One region of the Candidatus Defluviilinea gracilis genome, then DNA from elsewhere that is predicted to be linked to it. Evidence: riboswitches for the same ligand, from Rfam matches in the RefSeq annotation. Region 1 holds a riboswitch; the other holds the start of a gene.

Region 1 (14,872 bases):
TGTCCAGCCCGCCGAAATATTTTTCCGCCCACTTGGGGCGCGTGGAGAGGAACAACGACACCGACATCAACACAATGTTGACCGAGCCGATGATTTCACCGGCGTACTGACGGATGAAATTCTCCTGTCCATTATCGTCAGGCGGAAATACCAGCCAGACGATCACTGTGAGAAGAATCAGAAAGATCACGAACCAGTTGCCAAGAGTTCCGCGCTTCATTCGACGCTCCCGAAATTACAAGTTGATCATGCCGAGCCCGAACGCGCGCGCGGCTGGCGGTGAATTCCATACCGCATGGGAATATTTCCCGTTAAATCAAAACGACGTGGGAACTTCCACATCGCTTGTATTGCCTAGAACGACTTCACAGCCTCGTCGAGGCTTTTATGGATCTCGAACACATTATCGAACCCGACCATCTCCAAAACGCTTGTGATCTGTTCAATGGGGTTCAACAATTTGATATGTTGCTGTTTGCCGGCTTCCCTGGTCTTTCCCATCGAGCGATATGCCGACCAGCCCGCCTCGGTATCCGGCAATGGCTCGCCGCGCACCATCAGCGCAATGCTGTGGATTGCCACCAAACCCGCGCTCGAGATATACGTTAGACTGCTCATATCCACCAAAAAATCACGGGCGCCGGCAGCGTACAACTCCTTCGCCTTGTCGATCACCTGCTGAAAATTCTGACCATCCACCTCGCCGCTCAACCCCACGATGGTCACTTCCACACGGCTCGTTTGTTTCGAAACGACGATCTCCATGGCTCCTCCTTCAAAGCAGAGAATACGCCCATTATAAACCGTCTTTGCGCTCCAAACGCGCCAACCGATGAGCAATTTCATCCAGCCAGTGTTTGCGCTCGTAGGCTGGCAAGTCGGCGCGTTCTGCCTGCTTGCGCGCCGACACCGTCCACTTAAGCGCGGCTTTCACATCGCGCGTTTTATGTTCATAATACTTCGCCAGTTCGATATGTGCGTAGATATGACCCGCCTGCGCCGCTTTTTTCCACAAGCGCGCCGCCTCCTCATACCCGCCGCGCTTCTTTTGCAGGATGGACAACCGCTTCACCGCCACGTGGAAATCTATCTCGCCCATAGGCGACTCAAGCCCACGCTCGTACAAACGCGCGGCTTCCTCCACGCGACCGAGATCCTCGAACAATTTGCCAAGCGCGATAAAATCCAACCCGTGTTGCACATTGCCATCGTACGGATTCTCCAGCATATCATTCATATGCGCAAGCAATGCCGCCATCGCCGCCACATCCATGGCGTTGTGATAGAACACCCCTGCCAGTGGAGTCGCGTCGCCGGTGCGCAGATAATCGAAATACAACCAGGGGATCTCGTGCCCGGGCGTTTCCTCGCTCGAACGTCTCAGCCCCAGCACATGCTCTTCGAGGTATTTCAATGCGCGCGATTCAAGCCGGTCACGCCACAACCGCCGCGCAAGAGGCAATAAATCCACGTGGGAATATCCATTGAACGGGCAAGGCGTATCGTGTAACGCGTATCTTGTCTTGAGCAACGGCGCATCGAAGGCTTTGCCGTTGAACGTCACCAACGCTTCGCACGGCGCGAGGAAATTCGCCAGTCCTTCGAGCAATGCCGCTTCTTCGGCAGGATCGCGCATGAAGAATTGCCGCAACACGAATTGACCTTCCATGAAGCGAGCCACACCGATGAGAAATGCGTATGTGCCGGTCCCGCCGGAGAGACCCGAGGTTTCCGTATCGAGAAAGGCAAATTTGGAGACTGGAAGACTGGCGACTTTTACATCATTTGCCCACTGAGAAACTAAAGAAAGAGGGAAAGAGGAAAGAAGAGCCGAATTGCCGTAATGATGGTTTTGAGGAAAGGTTTGCTCTGTGGTGAACACCTCTCCGCGCGGAGTGGAGAGAAAACTACCCCGCACGATCGAGTCGATGGTGGGCGAATCAGGCTTCCCTGGAGGAAGAGGCGAGATTCCCTTCTTCACGCCGAGCGACTTGAGTTTATCCGCAAGAGAGGGCTTGGAGTTCATTCGATCCTTACGCGCGATTATAACCAGAGCCACCCGAGTTCTCGTGATAAACGTCCTGCAGAAAATGTAACTTTTTGTAACGTTTCCACGAGTACTCCGTCGTAAAATAACAAAGCTGTAATGTATCCATAAGTACTATTCAGCAGATTATAAGCTGTCAGGTAGGGGAGAGATTGGGTTGGTCTACGCTACAGAAGGCCGGGATAGCGAGACCGGACAGCAATTTGGGTGGCAATTGAAGCGCGTTGTTGGGATTCCCGTAAAAACGGCAGTGTTTTTTCGCGTCTTTCCCAACCATTCTCATTCCTTGTGAGGAAAAAATGAATATTTCGTCCTTCGCCCCAAAGAAGTTGTATGTACATTTTTTTGCCGCGGTCTTGGCGGTTCTCTTGGTATTGAGCGCCGCCACACCCGCCCCGGTTCGCGCGGCGGATACAGGTTTGCAAAGCCCCACATCCTGTACCGGCTGGACCAACCCCGCAAATGCGTTGTCCTCCAACAACGTGTACGCTACCACCGCCGGCGGAAATAACCAGTTGGTTTGCGCGTTCAACCTTCCGGCAATTCCGGCTGGCGCTGTGATCAATGGGATCGAAGTATCCATTGAGGGTATGTCAAGCGGATCGCGCGAGGCGGATGTGGACCTCTCATGGAATGCGGGCGGGAACTTTACCGGCGGCGACCCCAGCACCACCTTCGGCGGAACCGAAACAACATTCACGCTTGGAGGCGCGGCAAACACTTGGGGAAGAGCCTGGGCAGTGGGAGATTTTACAGCCGCAAATTTCAGAGTACGCCTCACATCAACGGGTTTTCCAACCTCTGGAACCATTTCTCTTGATCTCGTTCGCGTGAGAGTTACCTATAGTTTCGGCACGACCACCACTGTCGTTTCCGATATTAATCCATCCGTTGCGGGTCAAACGGTGACGTTCACCGCCACGGTTACATCAACCAGCGGCGCTCCCACTGGAACAGTCAACTTCCGTAACGGCGTGACCGTGATCGGCACCGGAACACTCGACGGCAGCGGGGTGGCTACATTCAGCACCAATACATTAACGGTTGGCTCGCACAATATTACCGCTGTTTATGTTGGGGATGCCAATTTTGGAACGAGCACATCCGCCATCCTTGTGCAGAATGTCAATCAGGCGCCGACGATCACATCCGCGAATAACACAACGTTCTTGGTGGGAACAGCCGGCAATTTCACAGTAGCCACCACCGGCTTCCCTGCGCCAACGTTTACTCTAAGCGGCGACCCCTTGCCGAGCGGAGTAACCTTCAATACCAATACCGGTGTCTTTGGCGGCGCGCCCGCATCGGGCACGGTTGGCGTGTATAACTTCTTAATTACCGCCACCAACGGCATTAGTCCTGATGCGACCCAGAACTTTACGCTGACGATCATCAAGGGCAATCAGACAATCAACTTCCCCGCAATCTCCAGCCCGCGGGCATATGGCTCGACCTTTGTGATCAATCCGACGGCGTCTTCTGGTTTGCCCGTCACCGTAGTGGCAAGCGGCGTATGCACGCTCGCGGGAAATACCGTCACGATGACAAGCGGAACAGGGACTTGCACCCTGACCGCCTCACAAGCGGGCAACGATGACTACAACCCCGCGCCGGATGTGGTCCGCACTGTTGCGGCATCGCGAGCAACGACAACGGTTTCTGTCGACCCGGCGCCGCATACCGCCGCCAACCCGAGTCAGTCGTTTTACAGCCATCCGATGACGTTCACGGTGACCGTCTCCTCTGCGGCTGGGACGCCAACCGGCACGGTTACATTGACCGGTGGCAACCCTGCGCAAAATATCACCGCCACGCTCGATGCCGCCGGCGTTGCCTTGATCACCACCAGCAATTTGAATGTGATCACATTCCTTGGAGCCCCTGTTCCGCATGGGCTGACGGTCAGCTACAGCGGGGATGCCAACTTCAATACGGATTCGGAAGCGGTCTCTCACACCATTCTGCCTGCCCCAACCCAGGTGAATGTTACCTCCGATGTAAATCCCTCCGCCGAAGGCCAGATGGTGGTCTTTACGGTAACCGTCACTCCAACGGCGCCGGGCACTGGCATTCCGGCTGGGTCCGTCACCTTATGGGACGGTTCAACACAAATTGGCTCAGCAACCATTTTGAGCGGCGGAGTCGCCACATTCAACATCAGCACGCTGACATTCGGCTCGCACAACATCTCGGCGCGCTTCGTCAATAGCAACGATAACTATGCCACCAGCAATAACACTTCAAACCCGTATGTTCAAAATGTCCGGCGTTTCACCACTGCAACGCTGACATCCGATAACAACCCGTCCATTTATGGGCAGAACGTCACGTTTACCGCCACCATCACCTCCGGCTCGCCGGGTGTGATCACAGGCTCAGTGACCTTCTACAACGGCGCAACTGTCATCGGCACAGACAACACAATCGTCGGCGGGGAAGCAACCCTAACGATCAACTCGCTCGTGGTGGGAACCCACCCCATCACCGCGGTTTATAGCGGCGACGGAACATTCGCCACCAGCACAACAAACATCGTGAGCCAGGTGGTGAATAAAGCCACCTTGACCGTGACCGCAGATCCGCAGACCATCACCTACGGCGATGCCGACCCGGTCTTCACCTTCCAGTACAGCGGATTCGTGCTCGGCGATGACGCGGCGGATATCGACACGCCTCCCACATGCGATGCGCCGACTCCCCACGTCAATGCCGGCGTGTATAACGGGATCATCGATTGTTCCGGCGGCTTGGATGATAACTATGATTTCACATACGTGGATGGAACCCTGACGGTCCTGCAAAAAGCATTGACGATCACCGCCGACAATCAGGGCAAGATCTACGGAACCACATTCACTTTCGCCGGAACCGAGTTCACCACCACTGGCTTGATCTTCACCGATTCGGTTTCGAGCGTCACGTTGACCAGCGCCGGAGCGCCCGCCGCCGCGCCGGCTGGGACCTATCCGATCGTTCCGAGCGCGGCTGTCGGCACAGGGCTGTCAAACTATGCCATCACGTATGTCAACGGCACAATGACCGTTGGCACGAACGTGTTGACCATTACCGCAGACGACCAAACCAAGACCTATGGCGATGTATTCACGTTTAATGGCACAGAGTTTAGCGTGGTCGGTCTCCAGCCCGGCGACAGCGTCACCAGTGTGACTCTCACCAGCGCAGGCGCTCCTTCCGCGGCTGTCGTTGGCACGTATCCCATCACGCCCAGCGCCGCAGTGGGAACCGGCTTGAGCAACTATGTGATCGTGTATAGCGACGGGCAAATGGATGTCAATCAGCGCAGTCTGACATTCAACCCCAATGCGCAAACAAAAGTCTACGGAAGCGTGTTCAGCGCCTACACCGGCGCGTTCACAGGCTTGCGCGCAGGCGACAACATCACCCCGATCTACGACAGTCTCGGCGCGCCCGCCACAGCCATTGTCGACGTGTACGGAATCACTGTCACACTGGACGATCCCGATGGGAAGTTGGGCAACTACATCGTCACGATCGACCCGGCGCCCGCCGCCACATTAACCGTCACCCAGCGCGCGCTCTCTGTCACACCGGACGATCAAACCAAAGTGTACGGCGAAGTGTTCACCGCGTTCACCGGCGTTATTTCGGGCATCCAAAATGGAGATAATATCACCGCCACTTACAACAGCGCTGGCGCGCCTGCCACTGCGGATGTAGGGATTTATACGATCACCGCCGCGTTGAATGACCCCGACGGCATGTTGAGCAACTACAACATCACCCTCAACACCGGCACACTCACTGTAACGCGACGAAACCTGACCGCAATCTCGGACAGCCAAAGCAAACTCTATGGCGAAGTGTTCACCGCGTTCACCGGCTCTTTCATCGGTATCCAGAACGGCGATAACATAACCGCCGTTTACAACAGCCTCGGCGCGCCCGCCACCGCCCCGTTCGGTTCGTATCCCATCACCATCACCTTGGTCGATCCTGATAACAAACTGGGCAACTACACAGTCACACAAAACATCGGCACCCTCACGGTCAATCGCCGCGACCTGAGTTTCGTGCCCGACGATCAATCGAAGATCTATGGCGATACATTCAGCGCCTTCACCGGCGCGGTTACCGGCTTGCAAAACGGCGATGCCATCACGCCGATCTACTCGAGCCCTGGCGCAATTGCCACTGCCCCGGTGGGAACTTACCCGATCACAATTACACTGAGCGACCCCACGAATAAACTAGGCAACTATAACTTCACCATCGGAACTGCCACATTGACCGTGACCCAACGCGACCTCATCGTTACCCCCGACGATCAGACCAAACAATACGGCACATGGTTCATTGCGTTCACTGGCGCCATCACCGGCATTCAAAACGGCGACAACATCACCGCCAATTATGCCAGCGCCGGTTCGCCGCCCTCCGCCGCCGTTGGCACCTACCCGATCACCGCCACCTTGAACGACCCCACCGGGAAACTTGGCAACTACAACGTAACCTTGAACACCGGCACGCTAACCGTTACCTCCTCCGTATTGACCGTCACCGCCAATAACCAGACCATCACGTATGGAAATCCCGACCCGACTTTCACCTTCACCTACACAGGATTCGCCTCCGGTGACGGACCGGGCGTAATCAACACGCCTCCGACCTGTAGTGTGTCTGGTCCTCACACCGACGTGGGTACCTACCCCATCGTTTGTTCCGGCGGCTCCGACGACGCGTACACGTTTGTCTATGTGGATGGAACTCTCACGGTCCAACCGCGCGCGCTCATCGTCACACCGACCGACAAAACGAAGGTCTATGGCGATGTATTTACCGCATTCACCGGATTGATCACCGGCATTCAATTTGGCGACAACATCACAGCCACCTACGCCAGCGTCGGCGCGCCGGCCACCGCAAATGTTGGCGATTACCCGATCACAGCCACCTTGAACGACCCCGACAACAAACTCGGCAACTACACCGTAACGCTCAACACAGGCACACTATCTGTGACGCCGCGCGCCCTCACCGTCACGCCAGCCGATAAGACGAAAATCTACGGCGCGGTTTTCACCGCATTCACTGGAACGATCACAGGCGTTCAAGCAGGCGATACGATCACCGTCACCTATGACAGCCCCGGTGCGCCGGCCACAGCCGCCATCGGTGATTACCCGATCAACGCCACGCTCAACGATCCGGGGAACCGTCTACCCAACTACACGGTGACTCTGAACATCGGCACGTTAAGCGTCACCCCGCGCGCGCTGGTCGTCACGCCGGACAATAAGTCCAAAGTATTCGGCACTGTGTTCACCGCATTCACCGGCACGATCACCGGCATTCAAAACGGCGATAACATCACCGCAACCTACGCCAGCCCCGGCGCGCCAGCCGCGGCGCCGGTGGGAACGTATCCCATCACCGCGACGTTGAACGACCCAGACAATAGACTGCCGAATTACACCATCACGCTCAACACAGGCACGCTGTCGGTGGGCTTATCCATTCTCACCATCTCAGCCAACGATCAGAGCATTGTGTATGGAAGCCCAGACCCGGTCTTCACCTTCACCTATTCAGGCTTCGTCAATGGAGACACCCCGGCAGTCGTCGATACGCCGCCAACTTGTCAAGTTGCCGTTCCGCATAACAACGTAGGCGCTTTCCCGATCACCTGCTCCGGCGGAATCGACGATAACTATGTCTTTGCATACACACCCGGCACATTGACGGTCACACCGCGCGCCCTCACCGTCACCCCGGATGACAAGACAAAGGTCTATGGCGATACGTTTACCGCCTTCACCGGCCTGATCAGCGGCATTCAAGGCGGCGATATCATCACCGCCAATTACGCCAGCGCCGGCGCCATAGCCACCGCGGGAATTGGATCGTATCCGATCACGGCAACTCTCAATGACCCCGGTGGGCGGCTTGGGAACTACACTGTCACCTTGAATACCGGCACACTCACCGTAAATACCCGAGGGCTGGTTGTTACCCCGACGGACGCAAGCAAGGTCTACGGATCGGTGTTCAACGCCTTTACCGGCGCGATCGTGGGCATTCAGAATGGCGACCCGATCACGGCAACTTACACAAGCCCCGGCTCGCCGGCAACCGCCATTGTGGGAGCCTATCCGATCACAGCCACATTGAACGCGCCGGCCGGCGTACTCAACAACTACACCGTCACATCCAACACGGGCACGCTCACCGTGACTCAACGCGACCTGACCGTGACGCCCGCAGATAAATCCAAAGTGTACGGAACGGTCTTCACGGCGTTTACCGGCACGATCACCGGCATTCAAAACAGCGATCCGATCACCGTCACCTACGCCAGCGCGGGGGCGCCCGCCGCGGCGGCAGTGGGTGATTATCCGATCACCGCCACATTGAACGACCCGAGCGGCCGGCTCCCGAACTACAACGTAATTCTTGGAACGGGCACGCTCAGCGTCACGCTGGCAACCACATTGACCGGCGTCACATCCGACAACAACCCGGCGGGCGTGGGCGATCTTGTCACTTTCACCGCCACCGTCACCTCCAGCGCGGGAACGCCCACCGGCACCGTCACGTTCTACGATGGCGCAAACTCAATGGGCACCGTGACCCTGGCAGGCGGGGTGGCGACCATCAGTACCAACACGTTGAACGCGGGTTCGCATACCATCACTGCGGTGTATAGCGGTGATGCCAACTTTGCCGGCAGCACTTCCGCGCCGTATGTTCAGGGTGTGGGACAAACAGTCTCGAACACCGTTGTCACCTCGAACGCGAATCCCTCCGTTCTGGGTCAAGCGGTTACATTCAACGCGATTGTTACCGCATCGACCGGCGTTCCAACCGGCACAGTAACATTCAACGATGGCGCGACGGTCTTGGGAACTGGCGCATTGAACGCCGGTGTAGCGACCTTCACAACAAACGCTCTCACCTCCGGGTCGCACAACATTACCGCTTCCTATGGCGGAGACGCCGACTTCTTCGGGAGCGTATCCGCTGTGCTCACGCAGATCGTCATCCCGAACACGACCATCGACACTACGCCGCCCGACCCAGATAACGACCTGACCCCGATATTCACGTTCAGCAGTACCAGCGCCACAGGCACTTTCGTCTGCCGCATCGACGGCGCGCCTTTCGCCCCGTGCAACTCCGGCAATTCGTTTGGTCCGCTTGTCGCGGGGAATCACACCTTTGAAGTCGCCGCGGTGGATACCTTCGGGAACACCGACCCGACGCCCGCATTGTACGTTTGGACGATCGACACCTCCACACCAGACACCGATATCGATTCATCCCCGCCCGCCGTCACAAACAGCGTGGACGCGGCGTTCGCCTTCTCCAGTCCATCACCAGACACCGCCAGTTTTGAATGCCAGCTAGATGGCGGCGGTTTCGCCGCATGTACAAGCCCGCAAAATTATCTAGCGCTGGCAGGCGGACCTCACATCTTTGAAGTGCGCGCGATCGACGATGCCGGCAACCCAGACCCCACCCCCGCATCGTACAACTGGATGGTCGACCTCGGCTACCCAACCGTGATCGGGAGCGAGCCCGCCAACAACGGCGTAACGGGACGCAACACCACGAGAATAACGGTGAATTTCAGCAAAGACGTGAATCAGGTTAGCAACACAGATCTCGGGTCTGCCACGAACCCTGCCAACTACCTCTTGGTGGATGATGGTCCCAACGAAACCTTCGATACCGTTTCATGCGCGGGCGGTTTGATTGCCGATGATGTACTCATCCCGATCGCCATCCCCACGTATAGCAATGGCACGGGAGCGGGTCCGTTCATCGCCACCTTTGTCATCAATGGTGGGATCGGTCTCACGGACGGCAATTATCGACTGTTCGTATGCGGAACGACTTCCATCCTGGATGTGGCTGGCAACGAATTAAACGACGGACTCAACGATACGGCGATCACCTTCACCGTCGTGCCGCGCGTTCCCGGCGGTGACGGAGACGGCGACGGTAATGGACGCGGCAATAACTCAAACCTGGGATCCGGATTCCTTATCCCTGTGACGGGCTTCGCGCCGGGGAAGATTACCATACTTCCGGAGCAACCCGCAGATCAGCAATACGCCGCCACCGACGTTTGGATGGAAATCCCGCGCCTCAAAATAAAGATCCCGATCGTGGGCATTCCGCAAACAAAGAACGGATGGGACGTGTCATGGCTTGGAAACAAAGGCGGTTGGCTCAACGGTTCGGCATTCCCCGGCTGGGATGGCAACTCGGTCATTACCGGTCACGTATGGGATGCGAACAACAACCCCGGTCCGTTCGCCAACCTCGTCAACCTGCAATACGGAGACAAGATCAAGATCCACGCATTCGGTCAGGTTTACACATTCGAAGTAACCGCCAGCGCCCTGATCCTGCCGAGCAACACAAAAGCCGCGTTGAAACATGAAGAAACACCCTGGTTGACCCTCCTCACCTGCGAAAACTACATCGCAGAGACCGACACCTACACCCACCGCCGCATGGTGCGAGCTGTGCTGGTAAGCGTCACGCCGGAAAAGTAAAGATCATTTCACGAATCAGAAAAGCCGCTCAACATTGGGCGGCTTTTCTGATTCATGGAACATTGAGGTCACAAACCATTTGCTTCCCAAAGTTCCTCATATTCCGCTTTAGGGATGGCGATCACAAACAGCCTGCCCCAGGTCGAAATACCGTCTTTTTCGATGCAGGTCTGAAAGGTGACGTATCCATCGCTCACGAAGACGCGCTTGAACATCTGGTTGACCGTGAGGGTTTCATCGCGGTCCAAATTCTGAAAGGAACTGTAGGGACTGTTGGGTTGTAATGCCTGATATTGCAGGATCTCATACACAACAAAAGTTTCCACCTTGCTGTCGCCGTATACGATCCGCACTTCATCGCCGGCTTCCAGGTTGAAGAAGGATTCACCGGCGAGGTAATTGTGAGCCACCAGCCCTACCGTGCCATACCCTGCCGCCATACGGAATTGAGTGACGCGGTCCTCCTTACTCGAAAGAAAGCCCGGGTTATCGAGCGGTTGCTGCGCCACGCGATACGCCATCACATTCGGAACATAGACGCCGCGCACTACATTTTCCTCCCCGGTGTGAACGGATTGAACAAACTCTGAAAAATTGGGTAGCGCGGCGGCGTCTTGTTTCTTCATTGCCAGCGCGGGCATCGCATTCAGCAAAAGCGATGCGGCGAGGCTGAGCAGAATACCGGCTCGCGTGAGCCAGCGTATATGTTTTTGAGTGAGCGCCATTCGAAACCTCCGTTTCGATAAAAGCGCTCAACAGCAACCTAATGGTTAGGTAATGTTTTCGGCAACCTGGCAATCGTAGCCACACTCGCATGTGACCGTAGACCCATGGCTTTGCGTCCCCGCCTTTCGGCGGGTTTGCCTTTATCGAACAAATTGAATTTGACCCGATACAAAGCGAGCCGGGCAAAGGACTGCCAGGCTCGCGGAAATAAACAAAGCGTTATTTCTTCGGCAACCTGGCGATCATGGTCGCGCGATGCGCGACGGTAGATCCATGGCTTTGCGTCCCCATCTTTCGACGGGTTTGCCCTTATCGGATTTTGTTAATCGCAGTATAGCAGAAGGTTACAGATTTTCACTTTGCATTTCGGTTATAACGGCTTACAGGAGTGCAATGGGGGCGGGCGAAAACAAGTAAACAGGTAGACAGGTACACACGTAAACAAGTGGTTCTTGTATACGTGTTTCCGTGTCTACTTGTCTACGTAACTCCGTGTCTACCTGTATACATCCCTCCGTGCTACACTTGCATCCTCAAATTCAGATGAACAACAACTCAAATCAGCGGCTCCCAATGTGGATCAAATTGCTCTATGGCTCAGGTGATTGGGGCATCTCGAGCATCGGCATGATGCGCTCGATCTTCCTCGCCATCTATCTCACCGATGTGGTCGGGCTGGAACCGCGTCTGGCTTCTTTCGGCGCGCTGGTCGGCATCGTCTGGGACGCGGTGAACGATCCCATCATCGGCATCCTCAGCGACCGCTTGCAATCGCGCTGGGGCAGGCGGCGTCCGTTTTTGCTGTGGTTCGCCATTCCCTTCGGCTTGAGTTTCGTCATTCTTTGGTCTGCGCCAAATTGGGATAACCAGATCGCGTTGTTGATCTATGTGACTCTCTCCTTCATGATCTCCGACACGTTGACGACTCTCGTCTCGGTCCCGTTTCTTTCGCTGACCCCCGAACTGACCCCCGATTACGACGAACGCACCAGCCTGACGAGTTTCCGATCGTTCTTCCAACTGGTCGGCGCGCTTGCCATGGTCATCGCCGCGCCGACAATTATTGACATGGTGATCGAGGCGGGCGGCTCGCAACAACAGGGATTTATGACCGTGGGCGCATTATTCGGCGCGGTCGGCGCGATTCCCCTGCTGTTGATCGGGCTTCTGCTCCGGGAAACTTCCACGCCCGAACAGCAAGAATCCCTGCCCTTTCGAGAAACATTACGCGCCGCATGGAAGAACATCCCGTTTCGCTATGCGGTCGGCATCCACATGCTGAACTGGTCGGCAGTGGATATGGTGGCTGTGGTTTTTCCATACTTTTTACTTTATTGGGTGGCGAACGGAAACTTGCTGGCATCTGTCAAATTTTTGGGCATTGACCTGGCATACGAATCCGCGTTCTTCGGCATCCTCATGTTGGTGTGCATCCTGTTCGTGCCGATTTGGTTATGGATCTCAAAGATCCGCAACAAGCAGGAAGCGTACGCGATCGGTATGATCCTCTGGGTGGTCGTCACATTTCTTATCTATTTGATTCAACCGGGCAACACGATGGAATTATTCACGCTCTCCGCCCTCGCAGGGATCGGCATCTCAGCCGCGTACACATTGCCCGACGCGATGTTCGCCGACGTGATCGAATGGGATGAACTGCGGACCGGCAGGCGGCAGGAGGGAATCTTCTACGGCATCCGCACGCTCATCCGCAAGTTGACCGGGGCGCTTGTCCTCTTTTTGACTCTGCAGGCATTGGGCTGGTCGGGCTATGTTTCTCCTCCTGAGGGCGCGCTTCAATTCACGCAAAGCGACTCGGCATTGCGCATGATCCGCTTATTGGTTTCACCCTTCGGGGCGATCATGCTTTCAGGGACGATCATCCTCGCATGGCTATTCCCACTCTCGCGCGAGAAGCATCATCGCATTCAGGAGTTGTTGGAAAAAAGGCGAGCAAAAGTATCCGAATAACAGACCCAATATGAAAACTGGTGGGAGGCAAATCAACCGAGTTGACCTATAATGAGTCAAACGGAAAACTTGATGGTAGACATTCCCTCCGGCACCGTCACGTTCCTCTTCACTGATATCGAAGGTTCGACCAAACTCGCGCAGGCGCATCCTGACAGGTGGGAGTCGCTACGTGAGAAACATCACGCCATGTTGAAGGAAGCCATTGAATCGAAGCGCGGTCATATCTTCCAAATCATCGGCGATTCATTTTGCGTGGCATTTCATACAGCGGGCGACGCGCTTCGCGCGGCGATAGATGGTCAGCGCGCGCTTTCACGGATGAACGATGACGGCGGAAGGACGAATTCATCATTCATCCTTCATAATTCATCCTTGCTCTTAAAAGTCCGCATGGGGATTCACACGGGCGAAGCCGAAGCGCGCAACGGAGAATATCGCGGCTATCTCACGCTCAGCATGATCCAGCGCGTGATGTCGGCGGGGCATGGCGGGCAGATCTTGTTATCGGGCGCGAGCGAGATTCTCCTGCGCGGACAACTGCCAGCGGAGGTGTCCCTGCGAGACATGGGCGAACGCAAACTCAAAGACATTCCCCAGCCCGCGCGAATCTTTCAAGTCGTCGCGCCTGATTTGCAAAGCGATTTCCCCGCCTTGCGCGCGCTGGATGTTTTCCCGAACAACATCCCCACACAACTCACAAGTTTCATCGGGCGCGAAAAAGAAATGCTCGAAGCGACTCAAATGTTGCAGCAATCGCGTTTGCTCACGCTCACTGGTTCGGGCGGAACGGGCAAAACAAGACTTTCATTACAAGCGGCATCCAGCCTCCTTGAACAATTCAAAGACGGCGTGTGGCTCATCGAACTCGCGCCCATCTCTGAGCCTGCGCTGGTTCCGAACACGGTGGCGAATGTTCTTCGTCTGCGCGTGGAGGATTCGCGTCCGCTGATGGATGTAGTGATGGATTGGCTGCGCGACAAAGAAGCCCTGCTGATTCTCGATAACTGCGAGCATCTCATTGACGCCTGCGCGCAATTTGCGAACACGGTTTTGCAGAACTGCCGCGGCGCGCGCATCCTTGCCACCAGCCGCGAGGCGTTGGGCATCGCGGGCGAGGTCGCCTATCGCGTGCCGTCCCTGCCGACGCCGAATGAGGCGACGGATATCAAACATCTTGAAACGTTCGACTCGGTGAAGTTATTCGTCCAACGCGCGACTCTGACCCTGCCGACGTTTCAACTCACGGATGCGAACGCCTCATTGGTCGCCCAAATCTGCTCCCGCCTCGACGGCATTCCCCTCGCTTTAGAGTTAGCCGCGGCGCGCGTCAGGGCGCTTTCGGTGGAACAAATCGCCGAACGATTGGACGACCGCTTCCGTTTATTGACGGGCGGGAGTCGCGCCGCGTTGCCGCGCCAGCAGACGTTGCGCGCGTTGATAGACTGGAGTTACCAACTCCTCAGCGAAGAGGAACGTCTCTTGTTCAGACGGCTGGCGGTCTTCGTCGGCGGGTGGACGCTCGACGCCGCCGAATCAGTTTGCGGTGAGGAGCGCATCGTCCCCGCAGGGGGAAGCGGGTTGG
Region 2 (14,872 bases), on a different contig from region 1:
CGCAGTTCTTTTTCAACGATGATATCTTCGACATCCACTTTCATGCCGACCTTTTGATAGAGCCGCGTCGCGCCGGTGGGATTCGACGCATCGACCGCCAAGCCGACGCGCGTCGTGCCGCGTGTGTAGAATTCATTGAACGAGTGAAGCAGAAGCGCCTCCGCCAATCCGCGCTTGCGCCATGGACGCCGAACGCCAAGCGCTCCCACCCAGCCAATCCCGTTGCGGACGCGGGTTTGCGAGAAGCCCGCGATCTGGTCGTCATCCCACGCCACATGCCACAGCGAGGGATCAAAATCTTCACGCCTTATTTTTCGCATCTGCCAGTTATTGAAGTTGCCCGGCGTGTGACCCCAGTGATCTTCAAAGGCTTCCTCCTGGGCTTGAAAAAGGAGATAAGCGTGCGCGTCCACATCGAATGGCATCAATTCGATTCCATCGGGAAATGTCTTGACCTGCGGCGCTTCGGCGAGATCGATCTCCATCATCCAGTGATAACGGATAATTTGATAGCCCTCGCCTTCGAACATTCCGCGCACATTTTGATCATGGGCATTGGTTCCCGCGCGGATGTACACGCGCGCGTCGGGGTCGGCAAGTTGCATTTCACGGCGGGCGCGTTCATCGAGCGCGCGCAACATCGCCGCGCCGATCCCGCGTCCGCGAAAATCGGGATGCACATATCCATCGGCATTGAAGTAGGCATGCGCGTGGCGGCTGACGAATTCTTCGTATCCCACCACGCGCCCGTCGGCGGTTATCGCTACCCAAGCATCGGTTTCGAGGGTGAAGCCTTCCGATTTCCATTCAGTTTCCAGTTCTTCTTGCGTCATGATCGAAACTTCGTCGCCATCGGCGGTCAGCACATCGCGGATCAGACCGGTCACCGCGACGGCATCGCTCCATTGCGCCGGGCGCAGACGGAGAGCGGGGTCGAGCAATATTGATTCAGTTTGCAGTTTTGTTTCCATGTTTAACCATGCCTTCATAGAGTAAGCCGCTGATGAACAGTAGGTTTCAGCGACCTGTCAAGTTTCATGTTACTTCAACCACAGCCAATTCCTTACCGGGGCGGAATTCTTTTTCGTATTGATTGAACTGACGCTGGACTCGCATGCCCGCGCGTTCGTACAGTTTCAACGCGCCGGTGAGACTGCTCGCATCCACGCCGAGACCTGCGCGTTTTTTGCCGTCGGCATGGAACGCGGCGAAGGCATGTTTGAGTAAGGCGTAGCCAAGTCCATGCTTGCGCCATGCGCGGCGCACGCCGAGTTCGCCCACCCAACCCGATTCGGCATCCTCCGCGTCTTCGCGGCGGCAAATGCAGATGCCAGCCATTCGATCTCCGTCCATAGCGACGAACCACATCGCCGGGCTGTAGCCGGGATCTTCGACCATGTTATGTTTATATTCGGCAAAGCCTTTTTCAAACGGTTGTTCGATAAACCCAAAGTGGTCGTTGAAGGTATCTACGAACGTTCGATAGACTTCCTCCATTTCGGTTTCAGGATCGAACGGGCGGATGATGATCCCATCCGGTAATGGCGGCACAACAGGCGGTGAATCCAAATCTGTGACCATGCGATAGAACGAGCGGATATGTTTCCATCCGAGTCCCTCCATGAGCGCAACACCGGTTTCGTTGTGCGCCTCTGTGCCTGTGCGCGGCGCGACGCGCAACTCTGTCGCGCATTTTTCTAATGCGATGTGCGCATGATCCTCAGCCCATGAGTTTAGATGACTCCCGATTCCCTTTCCCCAGTGACCGGGGTGCACGATCCCAAAGATCCAGGGGTGAACGGGCGGAAGTTGAGTCATCCAACATTCGATGAACCCAGCGAGAGTCCCATCTTCCGCAAAGATCATACGCATATCGGTCTCGGGATTGAATCCTTCGTTTTGCCAATCGAGGCGGAGCAATTCAGGGTCGTTCAAGTCCACGCTCCCATTCAGGCGCATGGAATGAAGGTTCAACAGATCAAAAGCGATCTTGTAATCGTCAATATATCCGCCGCGCGCGGTGTAGCCCGCAGGGAGCGGCAGAATGTTTTGTTTTTCAAGAATTGCGTTCATTGTTTTTTTCCTTTTGTTTACCGATCTACGCTACTCAACCTTCGCGCTTGCTCGCAATGCAATATTCTCCTAACCTTGAAACGCAAGATAAATCTTGCGCTACTGTTCCGCGAGCCATTCTTCGCGCAAGACGCCCATGAACAACATGTCCCAGCGCCTGCCTTCCTTGTTCAGAAATTTCCGCATTCGTCCTTCGTGGCGGAAGCCCGCTTTTTCATAGGAGCGGATCGCGCGCGGGTTGTACTCGAACACCGCCAGCGTCACTCGGCGCAGGTTGACTTCGAGAAATGCATATTGCAAAAGCAGTCGCATCATCTCGGTGCCATAGCCCTTGCCCCAGTTCTCGCGCTCGCCGATGGTCAAGCCGACGAACGCATCTCCGCCCGCCCAGTTGACCACATGCAGGATCATCTCGCCGATCAGGGCATCGTCTTGCAAACGCCGCACGCCGAAGAAATAGATGCTCGCGTCGAGTTCATCCATGTCTTTCTCAATGTGCTTTGTCACACCGGTTGCAGAGGGCATCCGCGCGGGACCGGTATCCATCAACCGCCAATATTCCGAATCGCGCGTCCATCGTGAGAAGGCTTTGCCCATCTCTTCAGGGTCGTATGCCGCGAGACGCACCAACTTGCCAACGATAAGATCGTTCATTCGTCCGCCTTTTGCATCGCCAGCCATTCGTCGCGCAGGATGCCCATCCACAACGAATCGTGACGCGTCCCTTCGCGCTGAACGTCCCGGCGCGTGCGCCCTTCGAGCCGGAACCCGGCTTTCTCATAAGCCTTCAACGCGCGCGGGTTATAGTCCATCAAGCCGAGCGAGACGCGCTGCGCTCCCAATTCCATGAACGCATAACGCACAGCCAGTTTCATCGCCTCTGTGCCGAAACCCCTGCCCCAATACTCGCGCTCGCCGATGCCGATACCAACCCACACTTCGCGGTGGATCAGGTCGCACCATAAAACGAAAAACCCGATCAGCTTATCGTCTTCCAATGCGCGGATCGAAAAATAGTACCGCTCAGGTTTGAAGCCATTCTCAGCGGCTTTCTCGACCCACTCTTTTACTTTGCGCGCCGAATACATCTCAGCCGGGTCGGCATCTGCCAACCGGTGGAATTCCGAATCGCGCTGCCAATTCGCCTGAATCTTCGAACGCGACTCGGGGTCTTCCGACGTTAAGCGGACAAGTTGCCCGCGAAATAGATCGTTCATCTTATTCTCCTTCGCTTCTTTCTACGGGGAAGCCTGCTTCGCCCATTCATCCTTCAACAAGCCCATCACCAACAAATCCCAACGGCGGGCATCGCGCTCCAGAGATTTTCTCCGGCGCACTTCTTCCACAAAGCCGAACTTTTTCGCCAGCGCCAGTCCCCCCTCGTTGTACTCCGGAATGTACGCAGTGACGCGGAACATGTTCAACTCCGAAAACGCAAAGCGGAGGAGCATTTGCGCCGCTTGTGCGCCGAATCCTTTGCGGCGGTCATCGGGCGCGCCAATGCCGAGGCGGATGGTGCAGTTCCCGTTCGCCCACTCGATACGGTGGATCATCGCTTTGCCGATCAAGCGGTCATCCTCCCGCGCGCGGATCATGAAGTGATAAAAGTCCTTATCGTCCTCCATATCCTTCTCGAGCTTTTCGTAACGCTTCTTCACGATCGCCGCCGACATGGGACGCGCCGGCTCGCTCTCGTACAAGCGCAAGAACGAAGCGTCATGCGTCCACTTGGATTCGACCTCGGGGTCTTTCTCAAAGTCAATGGGGCCGAAGCGAATATCTTTTCCTTCGAATAGTTGTGTAGCAATGCCAGACATGATTTTCTCCATTTCCCCTCTCCCACAGGGAGAGAGCCAGGGTGAGGGAAATAAAAACAGCCACGGGGACGCCGTGGCTGTCGAATACGTAAAAAGTATCCTAACGATGAGCAGGCGCAATCCCGGGTCGGGTAAATTCTTGTTGACCAACAGTGAACTTGCTGAAGAACATGGGTCGCGCCTCCTTCCTTGAAAATTTTGTACGGGCGCGAGTGTAACATGCCGGCAGATTCCCCGTCAAGACACTAGAAAGGCAAAATCTAAATGGTAGCCTGGAAAACCGACACAAATACAATTCCTCTCCACACCGTATTGATCGTTTCCGATCAGCAGAATTCAGTCGCGGCGTGGGATGCCCTCTTCAGCCAGCGGAATTGTATTGTGCTCAGCGAATCAAGCCCGCGATATGCGATTCAAGCCGCCCGTCTGGTTGCCCCGTCTCTTGTGTTGGTGGATATCCAACTTACGCGGGACGAGCGAGTCGAACTCCTTGGAGAGTTGCGCAAAGCCAGCCGCGGTCCTATTATCGTGCTTGTTTCGGCAAACACCGCCCAATTGGCGATCGAAGCCAACGAGTCGGCGGCAGATGAGTACCTGCTCAAACCGGTCAACCCGGCCGTGCTGGTTGTCAAAGCCATGGCATGGCTTGCTCAAGCCCGTTAGCATAAACAGGTATTACGCCTGGCGTTTCTCTCCCTCCTCCTTCTAAGTCCAACACTCCCGTGAACATTCACGGGAGTGTTGGATTCGATCATGGGTTGTTGATGTTGATCAACCCCTGTTGAAGTTTATCGAGCATGTCCTGCGCATCCTTTTGCTTTCCGGGGCTGAGCAGGTTGGGGTCCACGTCGCTCAGCCCCAAGGGAGATTGAACCGTGACGCCTCCCTGCCCCGCTACAAGTTGGGACCAGGCGTTTTGAATTGCCTGGATCACATCCGGCTGAATCGTCATCACCCAGCCGCCGGGGCGCTCGTCTGGGGTGGCTGTGCCGATGAGTAGCGCGCCGGTCGTGCCGATGTATGTCAGCAGGTCTGGGTCTGCCACATCCGGGTAAACGAAAAGCGTGTCCACCTCTCGTTGGAGGATGAGGTAATCGGCGTATGGACCATAGCGCGCGGGGTCTTCATCCGTCGGAATTTCCACGAACTGCGGGTAGCACGATTGCAGGTTTTCCACGAGGCAGAAGGAGGGGAAGAAGATCGGGCGGCATAATCCGCAATGAAACGCCATGCCGTTGCGAAAGGCAACTGCGGCTTGTTGCGCGTCGGCGTTCCCTTTGGGCATGATCATACCGATGCGATAATCTTCGGTGAGGAGCGCGGCAGTATAACCAGCCAGAAAGGCGGCGAGGCCGGTCTGACCTTCACCCCCCAACGCGCTGATGTTGCCGCCGGGCAGAATGCCCGGGATGTTGATCGAGAGGAATTGCACTTGTGGCGCGGCGGCGGCTAAAACCGCAATACCGGGATCGGGCGGAAGCGCAATCACGATCTTTAGCCCTGGTTCCGTTAGGTCTGCTTCTGTGATGGAATCACGCACCTGGAAGCGATATCCTGAACTTTGCGTAAGATCGTATACCGTAGTTTGGTAGAGGTTCGATGTTTCGGGGTCAAGGTTTGCCGGCAGGATGAGCACCGCCAGTGGAATGGTCGGTGTTGCGGTAAGAGTCGGCGGGATGACCGGTGTTTCTGAAGGCAGTGGTGTGGATGTAGCGGATGGCTCATTCGCTCCACAGGCATTCAGAAGGAAGATCAGCAGTAAAGCGGCTCTTTGGAAGATGTTTCGCACAAGGTCTCTCCGGTGTTGGAATGAACAGATTATACACGTTGCAATAAAAGGAATATGGTCGCGCAATAACGCCGGATACGAGAATGTCGGACTCTGCCAAATCGGGGTGAATTTTCGTACTACAATTCAAGGAACCTTCTCGCCTGACAAGACGTCGATTAATTGATCGACTGCTTGTCTTTTGAGCGAATCCCATTTAAAGGAGACAGTATCATGAAATACCGTTGGGTTCCATTGTTGATCGTCAACGTATTCTTGCTGGTGAGTTGCGGAGGAGGGAGCGCTGGCGAACCCGCCTTAGACGCGCCGCAGGAGCCGCAACCCGTCCCCACTCAAGAGGTTGCTTCAACTCCGGACAGCGTCCTTCCCCAACCGACCCCTCAAGAAAAAATCGACTTTTCCAACGCGCCGGTAGAGAAATTTGTCGGCATCGCGAAAAACGATCTTGCCCGCTCTTTGGGAATCACGGTCGAGCAAGTGGAGCTGGTAAACACCCAAGCCGTCACCTGGCTCAATTCCGCGTTGGGATGCCCCGCGCCCGGTAAAATGTATGCGCAAGGACAGGTGCCCGGTTATCGAATCGATTTGTCTGCCAATGGGCAGGAATATACGTATCACACCGATCTAAACGGCAATTTTGTGCTCTGCCCCGCCATAGATCAAGAAGAAGGTTTGCCAATCGGACCAACCACCGGACCGAATATTGGCGTACCGATCCCATAAGCGCATCAGGCTGATTAAGAAATTGCGCCCCGAATGAATTCATTCGGGGCGCAATCTTTAACTCTGAACTTGCTGTTATCTTACTTTGGCGCGACGAGCACGTATGCCCAGCCGTTCCATTCACTGACGACCGTGATGGTAACGCCAACGCCAGGCAACGGAACGCTCGACCAGCCGTTGTTGCCGATGGAGGAATCGGGAGCTTCCCAATACCCCAACGTATCGTCGAAGCGGGAATTACCCGGGTAGCCGCCATAGCACTTCTTGACGGAGTTGACGTTCAAACAAATCCGGTCGACACGGTTGACGCCGAATGTCGAGTCGAATGCCTGAACGCGCGGGCGCCATGCCGTTCCATCGGGGCGCAGCATCATATTGGAATGCGCGTCGACCGGCAGGTAGAAGCCGCCGCATGTGCCGGCAGAGCAATAGTCGCCGACGTTGTTATCCGCGAAGGAGTAGTCGAGATACCAGATCAACAAGCCGTCTTGATACGGATAGTGCTCAACCCAATTTCCCTTATTCGGATCATTGAGGAAGCCGAAGTTGTAGGGACCCGTCTTCAGAGACTTGTCGTACCCAATATACTTGCGGTATTCAGCGATGTAGTAGTTGGCGTAGGACTGCGTTACGGTGCCGTTTGTGAGCGAGAAACCGCTGTACGTCCAACCCGGATCGGTCTCGCCGCCATCGACAGGAAGACCGGTCACACTGATTTCATCCACCGAGAAGCCGGTCGTTGCGACAGCGCTGTCAGTCCAATAGCGGAATCCAAGGGTCACGGTCTGGCCGGCATACGCTGAAAGATCGGCGGTCAGATCCACCCATCCGCCGGATGCGCCGGTGATGCCTTCACCAAAGTTCTGACCATTCGGATCGTCATTTGTGGAAAGGTTGGTGGCTACGTTTGTGCCATTGACAGTGAGGTACGCGTAGTCCCATTCCGTCTCGATGTCATAATTCACTTTGGCAGAAAGAGACACAGCGCCGGCGGGCAAGGTCACATCGCGGGTCATGCTATTGTCGAGATCATTCCCAGCGCCGGAGAAATAGTAGTAACTTCCGGCAAAGGGATCGCCGATGAAGCTTTCCACTTCCTTGTCGGGCAAAAGCACGAGAAGCTGTTGCGGGTCGGCAGAGTTAAACTCAGCGGGACCCATCTTCAAGAAGGCTGTCTCGTCGTAGTTTACAACCGCGGCATTCGACCAGCCCAAGTACAGCTTTTCGTATGCGCTCATGTGAATCGGTTTGGTGCCGATACCGTCAGCCGCCTTGCCAGAAGCGCCATAGGAACCACTGGACATAAGAGTCCAGAAGCCCGTGGAGTTCTCAGCGCCGCCGGTGTTACCGGATGTATCGTAGAGATCGGGAAGTCCAAGGTCGTGCGCAAACTCGTGAGCAAATACGCCTACGCCACCGTTCTCAGGTTCAACCGTGTAATCCCCAATCCAGTAACTAGATCCGCCAACTTGAAGACCACCCAATTTATTAAACGCAGGTCCTGCGCTTCCCTGGAGGGTATAGTAGGCATACCAGCGGTGGCTCCAAATGGCATTGGTGCCTTGCGCGCCGCCACCGGTCTCCTCGCCCTCGCCAGCGTGAACAGCCTGGAAGTGGTCGATATAACCATCAGGTTCGTTGAAGTTGGCATCGCCATCGTAATCATAGCGATCCCAGACATCGAATTGACTCAGGTAGGCATCGATCTCGGCGGGGGTTTTGCCAGCGGCAATCTGGTTGTTATACCAGGTTGAGGCGGAATCGCGAATGAAAAGCCAGGTTGTCGCGCAGACAATGCTTCCGCAATAATTTGCGCCGTAGCGAGCCTCGTTATAAGGCACGGTGACCCAATCTTCCACGGTGCCGTTAACCGCATACCGGCCGGACGACTGCTCGATGTAGAAATTGCGCATCGAGTTGGCGCCTGGGGTGGTATCAAAAAGCATTTTGTTGTACATGCTTTGGCTGAAATCGGCTGTCCAGATCGTGGTGTTATCCACCGCGCGATCGGGCTCGGGAATTTCATTGTGAAGAGGTCCGGCTACATCGCCGTAGGAGGAGTGGATCTGAGTGCCGAACTGACCCAGCAGGGTCCAGATCGTATCTTCACCTTCACGCTCCAACTCGACATAGCGGTCTCTATAGAATGGGTAGACGTGTTCGCCCCCATCCAAATAAATACTACCATCCCCCGCCTTACCATGGAACTTCGCTTCCAAGCCCCTCAATGTGGCGGCGTATTGCCGTTCACCAAGCGGATGCGGCGCATTATCGACATCCGAGCCGAGCATCGGGTCGGCTGGAACGGGAGGCGCCGCGCTTGCGATAGGGACGACTGCGATCACTAAAAGCGCCGCAATCATTGTTACATGAAACCACTTTGCTTTCATAACTATTACTCCTCTTATAGTTTGACTTGCAGACTGTGGATTGAATTGTGACTTATTCGATATGGAAAAGGAGACACCTCCTTAATTAAATATCCGCCATACATACAATGGCGGTCTGGCGGTCTTCCAACTCCTACGCAGAAAGGTGGAAGATCCATGACTTTGCGTCCCCACCTCACGGTGGGTTTGCCTTTTTGACAGATTAATAATAAATTAACTCATTGCAAAAAGCAAGTAATGTGTAACCTTTTGCTCGGATGAAATGATGCCCATAAGTCATAGCAATCTTTTATTCTGGAGCGCCTCCAAATGCGCGGAGATTTTGAGATACTTCTCTTTGCATTCTCAGCGCTTCATGAAAGTTCAGGAAACAGTTCGATTTGCCGGGTTACCGGCATTGACGCGGCGCCACAACGCCAGAATTCGGCTTCATGGTCGACGAGGGGGATCGCATTTGGATTTTTTGTCCGCTAATCCTTCTCGGAAAAATTCGCGCAGGTTGGCGAAGAGTAGCGGATTCGCAGACAAAGCGTCATGTTGCGAACATGGAGATTTTCTAATGCGATTGCCCCGCGTGGTCGACTGGGGATCCATTCGGTATAATGCCGCATATGGTCAAACGACTGATCGACAACCTTGACATCATCATCCCGATTGGGATCGCCATACTGTCCATCGTCGGGATGCTCTCTGTCGTATTAATTTTTTTCCTCGGAAAACCGCAGGCGGAAATTTCAGCCGAAGCAACGGCGACGCCTTTTCAATTCCTGTTCCTTGGAACTCTCACTTCGACTAAAGAGCCTACCTCAGCCACCCAACTCCAGAAGGATAAAACCCCCACAATCCCTACACTGCCTACTATCGAAACGAGGCAATCCTCAGACCAGACAATTACGCCTTCGCCTCAACCGCGCTCCGTTTCAGCAGGAACACTTACATCAACATCCGCATCACCTATTACTTTCACGCCGGGCGGGGTTGGCACGCCCACAACTAATGCGACAACATCCTCCGCGATCAAAATTGACGATTTCGACGATTTCATTCTTTACGACGGCGGGTGGATCAGCGAAACAGTCGACGCGGCATATGAAGAAACCCTTTCCATCTCCATCCTCATCGACGACACGGCAACCTTTACTTTCACGGGAACTCAATTCATCATTGGGTATGTGGCAGACCCCCAGTTGGGAACCATGACCATCGCCATCGATGGGAATACTCAAACCCTTAACCAATCCACTGGGTCAGAATGGTCATCCCCCAAATTATCACCGGGCGAACATTCCGTTACCCTCACCCACGCCTCCGGTGAAATTATCTATCTCGATTACATCACCATACTGGGTTCGCCTTGACGCCCAAAGGTATAATTCGACCTTATGTCTAAACGCTTCTTGATCATCTCCATCCTCCTCGCGGCATTGGTCACGGCGATCGCAACCGCCTACTTCATATACCGACCCAATGCCGAACGAGTGATCAAATTCCGCGCATGGATGGACAACCCCGCTTCGCATCCCAAGTGGAAGCTGACGGCCGGTTCCCAATGCGGGCCCGCCCCTTTCCTCTTCCCCACCGACGGGTTTGCCGGCTTCCTATGGGGCGATTCCTTTGGGATTCGTCACACCCACCAAGGCATCGATATCTTCGGCGGGACCGAGGTGGGCATTACGCGCGTGATTTCGGCATACCCCGGCTACCTCACGCGCCTGCCGGAGTGGAAATCTGCCGTGATCGTGCGCGTGCCCAGTGACCCGCTGAACCCCGGCGCGCAGATCTGGCTTTACTACACCCACATGGCTGATCGTTTCGGCAATTCTTTCATTGCGGAAGAATTTCCCGCCGGCGTTTCCGAAATCCCTGTGGAGGCTGGGACATTCCTCGGCTATCAGGGTGATTACTCCGGCGACCCGAACAACCCCGTTGGCATCCACTTGCATTTTTCGATCGTGGAAGACGATGGGACGGGGCAATTTAAAAATGAAATTGAGATCGAAAACACGCTGGACCCGTCGCCCTATTTGGGGTTGCCGTTGAACGCCAAAGAAAACCCCGATCAGGCGCCGGTGTGCGGTTCGTGATTTTTCTTCACAGTGCGGTTGCTCGCCGGAACGCGGCGCATCGAATATATTCAGGATGTGGAATCAGCCTGCTCATGCCGAATCAGATTGAACTGGGGAGTGAAGCGGTTTGTGCGTCCAATATAAAACAGCCGAGGGTATCGTCGGAACCATGTTCGCGTCGTTGGAGGAATGAGGAATAATGAAGGAACTTTTTGATTATCGGGAAAAACTTCTTGCGCGCCTGCTCGAGGCGGCTAAGCAATTCCGCAGTGAATGTCTTGCGGTGAAGGATCCCTTCGCCCCATTGCTGGAAGGCGGCTGGAACGCGCATCAAACTGCCGCGCACATACGCGATGTGGACGCGCAGGCGTATGGCTTGCGAGCGCGCCGCGCGGCGTTGGAGGATAACCCCGAGTTTCAAAATTTTGACGGGGACGCGTATGCCGCGGAGCATTACAACGCGAACGAATCACTGGCAGGCTTGTTGAATGGATTTGTAGCGAGCGTGGAAGCGCTGGTTGAATTTTTGCGGCAACTCCCATCTGCCGCATGGGCGCGCGAATCGCGTCACGTAGAATTAGGGAATGGTTTTACTTTGCAGACCTGGGTGGAACGCGATCTCGCGCACATTGAGGAACATTTGGCGAGTCTGATGAACGGGAAATGACTTTTACCACAGTGGGAAACCGATGAAGCGGAAGAGGGACAGGAAGAACGGTTCGTACATTTGCAAGCCGACCAGGGCGACGATCGCCCCCAACACCGCGCCGGCGAGGATATCCGAAACATAATGCACGCCCATTGCCACGCGAGCCAACGCGACCAATGGCGCCCACAGCCATAAGAGTATGGCAAGCCAGGCGGGACCAAACCACGCGGCGACAACCGCGATGAAGAACGAACGCGCCGCATGCCCGGATGGGAATGAATGCGGATCGGTGTTTCGATAGATGCTTCCCCACTCGCCCTCAGGGCGGCTCCTGCGCACAGTGAATTTGATTCCCATCACCAGCGCCGCCAGCCCCCCGATGCCGACGAACTGAATGACCGCCCATTCTTTCCAAAACGAATTGCCCAATGACCATAAGATTGCCATGGCGATCCACCAAAACCATGAATCGCCGGAGTGCGCGAAGAAGACTGCTACAGCGCGCAATGCGCCTGGCTTTTCAGCCACGCGCATTTGATCGGAAAGACGGGCATCCCTTTCAAGGATGGTTCGGAGGCTCATGCGCGCTTGGCTTTGGGCTTGAGCCGCGCGGTTTTTGAGACAGTCGTCTTCTTCTTGGGCGCGGCGGGTTTCTTTTTCGTTGTTCTCTTCGCCATGGTCCGCGCCTTTGAGGCGGCTTTGCGTTGGGTCTTCGCCAGGTCGGCGCGCAGGAGTTCGAGTTGATGCGGCTTGTCCACATCCATTGCGGCTTCGGCGTAGGGCCAGATGATGGCTCGCCCTTTGATGCCGATGCGCTCGCTGATCCGTCGAACGGCGTCTTCGATGGTGAGTTGTCGCATGAAGAGGGAGAGTAGCAAACCCAGCCCCAGTTTGCTCGCCTGTTTGAGCGGGCTTTTCCGCGCGCCGAGCAGGTCTTCCCAGGTATCCAAATGTTCGGTCGCCATACGGACGTGAGTCACGTTGACGTCTGCGCCGCATACTTCCATATTTTTGAGTTTGGTGTAGGTGCGGTTCGAGCCGGGGAAGCGCGCTTCCATCACATCTTTCAGGCAAATGCCATAATACAGATCGTCTTGCGTTTCCATGGCGGTCTCCACGAGCCAGTCCACCATGTGCGCTTTGAGCGCGGGGATGTCGGAGGACACGATCAGCACGTATTTGCTTTTCTTATCCAACTCAACCGATTTGTTGATGCCTGCCACGATGTTGGAGAGCATGCGTCCCTGGTTGGTGAGGAAATGCAGCGGTTTCTTGCATGTCAGCTCGTTTTTAGGTGAAAGCCCCACAAGGATGACGTTCTTGACGCGTTGCGATTCGCTGAGCGCGTCGAGCACCCATTGCACCATGGGTTTGCCGGCAATATCCACAAGCGCTTTGGCATCGCCCTTCAGGTAGGTGTAGAGCGGGTCTTCCGGGTTGGGTATACCGCCCGCGATCACGACTGCATCCATAAATTCTCCTCCGATTTGCGATTTTGAATTTACGCAGAACGTCCCGAAGGTTCTCGTGAATCAGGTTGGGTTTTTACCAAAACCTTCGGAACGGCGCGTAACATCAGTTAGTTCAATTTTTGTAACTGCGGTTCCAAGCCTAGCTGGTCGATGAGGGCGTTCAATTCGTCGTTCGTCAAGACGCGCCCTTTGCCCGCCACAGCAATGAGCGCCGCTTCGAGCATGTTGGCGCCAAAGGAGCGCCCTTCGATATTGAGCGTGGTGGTGACGAGATATTTCACGCCGCGTTTTTTGAGGAATTCCACATCGGCGGGCGTGGTGGTATTGGTGACGATGATCTTCCCGCGCATGTCTTCCGGCATGTGTTGTTTGACGTATAGAAAATCGCCGCCGGTGACGGTGTTGCCCTGGTAATAGGTTTCGTATTTGGGCGTGACCTTTTCCTGTTTTTCGCCGGTTGGGTAGAGCATACTGAGGGGCATGCGCCCGACGACCGGCATGAGTAGTTTTGCGGTGGTTTTGAGCGCGCTCATGGTGTGAATGGCGAGGGGAATATCCAGGCCGAACATCAGGTCGCCGAAAACGCATTGGTAGCCGGCGTTGATGAATGATTCGGTCATGCCATAGCGGGTGATGCCAGCCACGAGGAAAGCCGTTTTGGGTTGGATCTCGTCGCCGACCTTCTTTTCGAGCCATTGCATGACGCGCGCTTCGAGAGTGTCTTTCACCCCGCTTCCATCCACGTAGGGCGTGCGTTTCACATCCCGCACGAGTTTGAGCGCGCCGTGGAGGGGATAAAACTTCCAGGGGGTGTGCACGCCGAGGTCGATGCCGCCCACGCCGAACGCGTCCACAGTACCGTCCATGTCGCGGAACATTTGACGCGCTTTGTCTTCGTTGCCATCTGTGCCGATGCGTTCGATACGAACGGTTTCGCCCAGCAGGCTAATCTCGACGGTTTTGTTACGGGTGGCTGAACCCAGGCTGATACTGACGGCGCGCTTCATGGAGAGTCCTCCTCAGGATGAGATGACTGATTATAGTCTGAATCAGTTGTCCCCTGCGCGGGAAGCGTGAAGTAAAACGTCGAGCCGTTGCCCGGTTGCGATTCCACCCAGATCTCACCGCCGTGAAATTCGACGATCCGTTTGACGAGGGCAAGGCCGATGCCAGTGCCGTCTGATTTGGGGTCGAGTTTGTTGAATAAGCCGAAGATGCGTTCGTGATGCTCGGGCTCGATTCCCATGCCGTTATCGCGCACAAAAAAAATGGGCATGCCATGTTGCCAACCCGCCACCCCGATCTCGATGATGGGCGTCGGTTGTTCGCCCATGAATTTTGCGGCGTTCCCGACCAGGTTTTGAACGACTTCGAAGATGCGCTGACGATCGCCTTGCGCGTTGGGCAGGTTGTTTTGCGCGCGCACCTCCACCCCGCGTTGATGGATCTGCCCGTGCGATAAGTTCAACACATCAGCCACCAGTTGCTGCATATTGACCAGCGTCGGTTCGTTCATGAGCCTGCCCACTCTCGAAAGTTCGAGCAGGTCGTTGAGTAACTGTTGCATTTTGTCGGTCGCATCCACAATGCGCTGGATGTCGGCTTCCAATCGTTCGGTGTTCCCGGTGAGGGCGTCTTGCTTGAGGTAGCCGAGAAAGCCTCGAATGGTGAAGAGCGGAGATTTGAGATCGTGCGATACGGTGTAGGTGAACCGTTCGAGTTCGGCGTTTTTCGATTCCAATTCGCTGATCAGTTTTCTGCGCTGGTGGAGTTCGCGCTGGAGGGCGGTTTCGTCCAGTTGCCGTTTGATGGCTGTGCCGAGAATATTCCCCGCGACCAGCAACGCGTCGATCTCTGTATTGGTCCATTCTCGCTCGTTGTCCACATCGTCGA

What was found. Region 1 has a riboswitch for cyclic di-GMP ahead of AC16KF_RS15260 (sortase, YLP family). Riboswitches for the same ligand answer to the same signal wherever they lie in the genome.
Region 2: linked by a shared signal. The riboswitch ahead of AC16KF_RS11315 (immune inhibitor A domain-containing protein) and the one ahead of AC16KF_RS15260 (sortase, YLP family) in region 1 are both predicted to bind cyclic di-GMP.

Annotation. Positions count from the first base shown of each region.
Region 1 covers NZ_DBNHEF010000078.1:63,345-78,216, reverse strand. The annotation lists gene AC16KF_RS15280 (ferredoxin reductase family protein) at 1-220, opposite strand, end outside; gene AC16KF_RS15275 (STAS domain-containing protein) at 355-765, opposite strand; gene AC16KF_RS15270 (ribonuclease H-like domain-containing protein) at 797-2,026, opposite strand; gene AC16KF_RS15265 (sortase) at 2,347-10,590, shown strand; gene AC16KF_RS15260 (sortase, YLP family) at 10,659-11,315, opposite strand; cyclic di-GMP riboswitch class I at 11,373-11,465, opposite strand; cyclic di-GMP riboswitch class I at 11,543-11,634, opposite strand; gene AC16KF_RS15255 (MFS transporter) at 11,860-13,287, shown strand; gene AC16KF_RS15250 (adenylate/guanylate cyclase domain-containing protein) at 13,339-14,872, shown strand, end outside.
Region 2 covers NZ_DBNHEF010000068.1:77,805-92,676, reverse strand. The annotation lists gene AC16KF_RS11355 (GNAT family N-acetyltransferase) at 1-971, opposite strand, end outside; gene AC16KF_RS11350 (GNAT family N-acetyltransferase) at 1,036-2,073, opposite strand; gene AC16KF_RS11345 (GNAT family N-acetyltransferase) at 2,173-2,727, opposite strand; gene AC16KF_RS11340 (GNAT family N-acetyltransferase) at 2,724-3,290, opposite strand; gene AC16KF_RS11335 (GNAT family N-acetyltransferase) at 3,312-3,890, opposite strand; gene AC16KF_RS11330 (response regulator) at 4,155-4,553, shown strand; gene AC16KF_RS11325 (hypothetical protein) at 4,642-5,679, opposite strand; gene AC16KF_RS11320 (hypothetical protein) at 5,893-6,402, shown strand; gene AC16KF_RS11315 (immune inhibitor A domain-containing protein) at 6,483-8,792, opposite strand; cyclic di-GMP riboswitch class I at 8,899-8,993, opposite strand; gene AC16KF_RS11310 (hypothetical protein) at 9,404-10,150, shown strand; gene AC16KF_RS11305 (M23 family metallopeptidase) at 10,175-10,876, shown strand; gene AC16KF_RS11300 (DinB family protein) at 11,058-11,525, shown strand; gene AC16KF_RS11295 (phosphatase PAP2 family protein) at 11,529-12,089, opposite strand; gene AC16KF_RS11290 (NTP transferase domain-containing protein) at 12,086-12,979, opposite strand; gene AC16KF_RS11285 (quinate 5-dehydrogenase) at 13,087-13,986, opposite strand; gene AC16KF_RS11280 (GAF domain-containing protein) at 13,983-14,872, opposite strand, start outside.